2 linked regions of the Streptomyces venezuelae genome follow. The protein of the gene in region 2 interacts with the protein of the main gene of each other region in a pairwise test. Links are inferred from orthologs where the notes say so. Each region holds a gene or a part of one and is shown on either strand. Other genes may lie near its edges.

What was found.
Region 1: the proteins of rpsL (region 2) and rimP interact in binary tests that used the Escherichia coli proteins (3 or more experiments, as listed by UniProt). The link is inferred for Streptomyces venezuelae from one-to-one orthologs.

What each region holds. Positions count from the first base shown.
Region 1 is NZ_CP029189.1:5,457,201-5,460,427, reverse strand. Bases 179-3,091 are described here. They hold rimP (ribosome maturation factor RimP), read right to left. Parts: upstream 1,935-3,091; coding sequence 1,422-1,934; downstream 179-1,421. Other genes in these bases: DEJ51_RS24505 (DUF4439 domain-containing protein), read left to right, coding at 2,644-3,091; DEJ51_RS24510 (hypothetical protein), read left to right, coding at 2,114-2,647; nusA (transcription termination factor NusA), read right to left, coding at 409-1,419; DEJ51_RS24525 (YlxR family protein), read right to left, coding at 179-263. Outside these bases: more of DEJ51_RS24525, read right to left, coding at 1-178; more of DEJ51_RS24505, read left to right, coding at 3,092-3,111; DEJ51_RS24500 (aminoglycoside phosphotransferase family protein), read left to right, coding at 3,128-3,227.
Region 2 is NZ_CP029189.1:4,443,704-4,446,720, reverse strand. Bases 54-2,756 are described here. They hold rpsL (30S ribosomal protein S12), read right to left. Parts: upstream 1,740-2,756; coding sequence 1,368-1,739; downstream 54-1,367. Other genes in these bases: DEJ51_RS19755 (YfhO family protein), read left to right, coding at 2,107-2,756; rpsG (30S ribosomal protein S7), read right to left, coding at 895-1,365; fusA (elongation factor G), read right to left, coding at 54-855. Outside these bases: more of fusA, read right to left, coding at 1-53; more of DEJ51_RS19755, read left to right, coding at 2,757-3,017. UniProt on the Escherichia coli protein: With S4 and S5 plays an important role in translational accuracy. Interacts with and stabilizes bases of the 16S rRNA that are involved in tRNA selection in the A site and with the mRNA backbone.

The sequences.
Region 1 (3,227 bases), 1.0 Mb from region 2 along the record:
GCCACGGCTTTGCGCAGGTTCTCCGTGTCGAGCGCTCCGGCGGACCGAAGGGCCCGGGGGAACGCACGGCGGCGAATCGCCTGGTCGAGGCAGACCGCGGCGGGGTGCAGGTAGGCACCCCGTCCCGGCCGCGTACCGCGTGGATCGGGGACGCATGCGTCCCCGTCCGCCACGACGCGCAGCAGTTCGTTCTTGGCCGCTCGCTCCCGACACCCCACACAGGTGCGTTCGGGGCATGCGCGGGCTTGCGTCCGGCCAGACACGCCTAAGTCTACCTCCCCGCACCGACCTCTCTCCCGGCACGTCGCGGGGGAAGGATCGAACGGCTGTCGTGTTGTCTTGTATCCGCCGCCGGAACAGCGGCGGCGGACCCTGTCTACCGTCCGGGGAAGCCCGGACGGTAGCGGTTTATTCCCCGCCCCGGTCCCGGTCGGCTTCCGGGGACGCCTCGGTGTCGGGACGGATGTCGATGCGCCAGCCGGTGAGCCGCGCGGCGAGGCGGGCGTTCTGGCCCTCCTTGCCGATGGCCAGGGACAGCTGGTAGTCCGGCACGGTCACCCGGGCGGACCGGGAGTCCCAGTCGACGACCTCGACCTTGCTCACCCGGGCGGGTGACAGCGCGTTCGCGACCATCTCCGCCGGGTCGTCCGACCAGTCGACGATGTCGATCTTCTCGCCGTGCAGCTCGGCCATCACGTTGCGTACGCGGCTGCCCATCGGGCCGATGCAGGCGCCCTTGGGGTTCAGGCCCGAACGGGTGGACCGGACGGCGATCTTGGTGCGGTGACCGGCCTCACGGGCGATCGCCGAGATCTCGACGCTGCCGTCGGCGATCTCCGGGACCTCCAGCGAGAAGAGCTTCTTCACCAGGTTGGGGTGGGTGCGCGAGAGGGTCACGGACGGGCCGCGGACACCCTTCGCCACCCGCACGACATACGCCTTCAGGCGCAGACCGTGCGTGTACTCCTCGCCGGGGACCTGCTCCTGCACCGGCAGGATGGCCTCCAGCTTGCCGATGTCGACGAGGACGTTCTTGGGGTCCTTGCCCTGCTGGACGACGCCGGTGATGACGTCGCCCTCGCGGCCGGCGAACTCGCCGAAGGTCAGGTCGTCCTCGGCGTCGCGCAGACGCTGCAGGATCACCTGCTTGGCGGTCGTCGCGGCGATCCGGCCGAAGTCCGACGGGGTGTCGTCGAACTCCTTGGGCTCCTGGCCCTCTTCGAGATCCCTCGGGTCTTCCGTCGCCCACACGACCACGTGACCGTTGGTGCGGTCCAGCACGACGCGAGCGCGGCGGAAGCTCCCCTCGGTCCGGTGGTACGCGATGAGGAGGGCCGACTCGATCGCTTCGACGAGCAGGTCGAAGGAGATCTCCTTCTCCCGGACCAGACCCCGCAGGGCACTCATGTCGATGTCCACGGCTACGCCTCCTCTTCCTTCTTGTCCTTGCGGTTGAACTCGATCTCGACACGCGCCTTGGCGATGTCGGTGAATGCGATACGTCGGGCGGTCGCCTTTCGGCCCTTCACGCCCGGTACTTCGAGGTCCAGGCCCTCGTCGTCGACGTCGAGGATGCGGGCGACCAGTTCCCCGGCCCCCTTGGCGTCCTCGGCGGACAGCTGGAACTTCACGAGGCGGCCGACGGCCCGTACGTAGTGACGGTGCTCGGTCAGCGGGCGGTCGGCGCCCGGCGAGCTGACTTCGAGGACGTACTCGTCCTCACCCATCACATCGGTTTCGTCGAGCTTGTCGGAGACCTCGCGACTCAGCTCGGCACACGCGTCCAGTTCCACGCCCTCGTCGGAGTCCACGATGATCCGCAGCATCCGGCGCTTGCCCGCCCGCGACATCTCGATCTCTTCGAGGTCCAGGCCCTTGGCGGCGACGAGCGGCTCCAGCAGTCCGCGCAGCCTGTCGCTCTGGGTGGTGCTCATCCGGGTGACTCCTCGGCCGCGTGTGCTGTTGTGGTTTCCGTCGTGTGTCAGGTCAAAGGGTATCCGGTGTCGGGGGGTGTTGCCGTCCGCCCTGTGGACAGGGCCCCGGGTACCGTGATCACACCCTGCCCCGCCATCGGTCCCGCCATCAGGCCCGCCATCACCCGGAGGACGTCGCCGTGCCCTGGACTCTGCCTTCGAGACCCTCGCGCAGGAGCCTGCTCGCCGGTGCGGCCGGTGCCGCACTGCTGACCGGGTGCTCGGACGGCCGTGCGACCGACGCCGCCCTCACGATTCCACTCGAACGGCGGATGCGGGAGACGGCCGTCCGTGACAGTGCGCGGCTGCTGGAACGTTACGACGCCACGGCGGCCGCCCATCCGGCCCTGGCCGCGCGGCTCGCTCCGCTGCGTGCCGCCGTCGCCGCCCACACCGCGGCCCTGTCCCTCACCCCTTCGGCCCCGCCGTCCCCTTCCCCGTCCCGGTCCGGCGGTACGGGGGCCGCCGCGCCCGCGGCGAGCGGCGGGCCCGTGCCCCAGGCTCCCGCCGAGGCCCTGACCGCGCTCGCGGACGCCGAGCGGAGCCTGTCCGAGTCCCGGACGATCGACCTGGCCGGGGCACCCGGGGAGCTGGCCCGGCTGCTGGCCTCGGTGGCCGCCTGCGGCGCCGTCCACGCGTACCTGCTGACCTCGACCCCCGGAGCCACCTCGTGAAGCCCGAACCCTCCCCCGCCGGCCGGGTCCTGGAGGCCGCCCAGGCCGCGCTCGCCGCCGAGCACGCGGCCGCGTACGGCTACGGGGTGATCGGTGCCCGTTCCGCCGGCGAGCGCGCCAAGCAGGCCCGGGAGGCGTACGGCGGTCACCTCGCGCGGCGCGACGTGCTCGCCCGGACCGTACGGGAGCTCGGCGGCGCGCCCCGGGCCGCGGAGGCCGCGTACGCCCTGCCCTTCGAGGTGCGCACCGCGGCCGACGCCGAGCGGCTGGCCGCCGAGATCGAGGACCGGGTGGCCGGCGCGTACTCCGACCTGGTGCGCGCGGCGGAGGGTCCGCTGCGCCGCGAGGCGGCCGACGCGCTGAGCGCGGCGGCAGTGCGCGCGGCACGCTGGCGTGGTGTCGGCGTAGCCTTCCCTGGGCTCGCAGAACGCGCTGACGAGGCGCAACGGGCCCAGCACAGCTGAAAGGGACCACGCACGCATGGCTTTCGAACCGCCGCAGCGGCTTGTACGGGCGCTCGGCGAGATGCCGGAATCGGCGCAGGACGCGGACTGGCTGGGGCAGTTGCCCCGACTCACCG
Region 2 (3,017 bases):
GAGCAGGGGCTGAACACCCTTGTTCTTGAACGCCGTGCCACAGAACACCGCGGTGATCGTGGGCTCGCCCTTGCCCTTGCCGGAGTTCAGGATGATCCGACGGACGGCGGCGTGCAGCTGCTCGACGGTGGGCTCGTTGCCCTCCAGGAACAGCTCCATGATCTCGTCGTCGTTCTCGGCGACGGTCTCGACCAGCTTGCCGCGCCACTCTTCAGCAGCCTCGGTGTGCGTGGCCGGGATGTCGACGATGTCGTACATCTCGCCCTTGGTCGCCTCGGCGGACCAGACGAACGCCTTCATCGTGACGAGGTCGACGACACCCTGGAAGTCGGCCTCGGCACCGATGGGGAGCTGCATGACGATCGGAACCGCACCGAGGCGGTCCTTGATCATCTCGACGCAGCGGTGGAACTCGGCGCCGGTGCGGTCGAGCTTGTTGACGAAGCAGATGCGCGGGACGCCGTAGCGGTCCGCCTGACGCCAAACGGTCTCGGACTGCGGCTCGACGCCGGCCACACCGTCGAAGACGGTGACGGCGCCGTCGAGGACGCGGAGCGAACGCTCCACCTCGACGGTGAAGTCGACGTGACCCGGGGTGTCGATGATGTTGATCGTGTGGTCAACGTCTTCGAGGGGCCAGTGGCAGGTCGTCGCGGCAGACGTGATGGTGATACCACGCTCCTGCTCCTGCTCCATCCAGTCCATCGTGGCAGCGCCGTCGTGGACCTCACCGATCTTGTACGACACACCGGTGTAGAACAGGATGCGCTCGGTGGTGGTCGTCTTGCCCGCGTCGATGTGGGCCATGATCCCGATGTTGCGGACCTTGGCCAGGTCAAGCGAAGTGGTAGCCATAAGGCTTCGGTCTTCTCTCGGTCTCGATGTGGGGTGGGACTACCAGCGGTAGTGCGCGAAGGCCTTGTTGGACTCGGCCATCTTGTGCGTGTCCTCGCGCTTCTTGACGGCAGCGCCAAGACCGTTGGAGGCGTCGAGCAGCTCGTTCATGAGGCGCTCGGTCATGGTCTTCTCACGACGGGCGCGGGAGTAACCCACGAGCCAGCGGAGGGCCAGGGTCGACTGGCGACCCGGCTTGACCTCGACGGGGACCTGGTAGGTCGCGCCACCGACACGGCGGGACTTGACCTCGAGGGACGGCTTGACGTTCTCCAGCGCGCGCTTCAGCGTGATGACCGGGTCGTTGCCGGTCTTCTCGCGGAGGCCTTCCATGGCGCCGTAGACGATGCGCTCGGCGGTGGAGCGCTTGCCGTTCAGGAGGATCTTGTTGATGAGCGACGTCACCAGAGGAGATGCGTAGACCGGGTCGATGATGACCGGGCGCTTCGGGGCGGGGCCCTTACGAGGCATTCTTACTTCTCCTTCTTGGCGCCGTAGCGGCTGCGGGCCTGCTTGCGGTTCTTGACAGCCTGGGTGTCAAGCGCACCGCGGATGATCTTGTAACGAACACCCGGCAGGTCCTTCACACGGCCACCACGCACGAGCACGATCGAGTGCTCCTGCAGGTTGTGTCCCTCACCCGGAATGTAAGCGGTGACCTCGATGCCGGAGGTCAGACGCACACGCGCGACCTTACGGAGCGCCGAGTTCGGCTTCTTCGGGGTGGTCGTGAACACACGCGTGCAGACGCCGCGACGCTGGGGCGAAGCCTCAAGCGCGGGGGTCTTTGTCTTCTCGACCTTGTCCTGCCGGCCCTTACGGACCAGCTGCTGGATCGTAGGCACTACTTCTCCGGTTTCTGTGTGCCGTGTAGTGAAACTAACCTGGAACTTTCCCCGACCCACGCGGTCGGGTGTGTCGAACACTGCACGCTTTCACCGAAGTGAGTCGGGCGCAGATTGCGGTGTGGTCGTCTCGGCCCTCCGCGGGGTCATGAGCACACGCGGAGGCCAGGGCACACCCCAGGCACAAGGTCAGAGCGTACCTACCTCACAGAGGTAGGTCAAAACAAATGCCCAGCACGAAAACCCGCCGCGCGCAAGCGGGCAGCGGGCCGATCGGCCCCCTGCCCCGCCCCGCGCCCTAAACTGAAGGCTTGACCGGGCGCGGCACGCCCTCAGTCGATCAGCAGGGAGCAGGACATTGGGGACCGTGGCACCCGAGCCGACCACAGTCGACGCCCGTCCCACCGCCCCGCACAGACCCGCCCCGCGCAGAGCCGCCATCCGCCGGATCACCCGCTTCCGCGGTCCCCTGCTGGCCTTCCTGATCACCTCGGGCGCCTTCTGCGCCGCCTGGGTGGCACGCGGCACCTACCCCTTCGGGAACACCGGCCGGGCCCTGAACGACCAGGCCAACCAGTACGTGCCCTTCCACCGCGCGCTGTGGGACCTGGCCCACGGACAGGCCGCCGGCGACGTCCTCTTCACCTGGCGCGGCGGCTTCGGACAGCAGTTCCTCGCCGACTACCACACCTACCTCGGCAACCCCTTCTCCTGGCTGGCCGTCCTCGTCCCCCGCGCCCACGTCGACCTCGCCGTCTTCGCGATCACCCCGATCACCATGGGCACCGCCGCCGCCGTGATGACGGTGTACCTCGGCAAGCTGCACCCCGGCCCGTGGTGGCAGCGGGGTGTGCTCGGTGCGGTGTACGGCCTGTGCGGCTGGGCGCTGAGCGACGCCTCGTACATCCCCATGTGGCTCTGGGGCCTGGTCGCGCTCCCACTGCTCGGCATCGCCGTCGAGTGGTGCCTGGAGGAACGCCGCTGGCCGGGCGTGGCCCTCCTGGTCGCGCTCGCCTGGTTCGGGAACTTCTACACCGCCATGATGGCCACGATGGCCGCCTGCGTCCTGCTGGCCATCCGCATGACCACCCGGGACATGACGGGCCGGCAGCGGCTGCGCGCGCTGTGGCGGGCCGCGACGGCCACCGGCACCGGGATCCTGCTGACCCTGCCGCTGCTCCTGCCGTCGTTCCTGTCCAGCGGGGCCGCACAGCCCACCCGGGCCGCGGCCTTCGACCCCGTACGGATCGAGCTCTTCCTCGCCGGCATGCTCCCGGC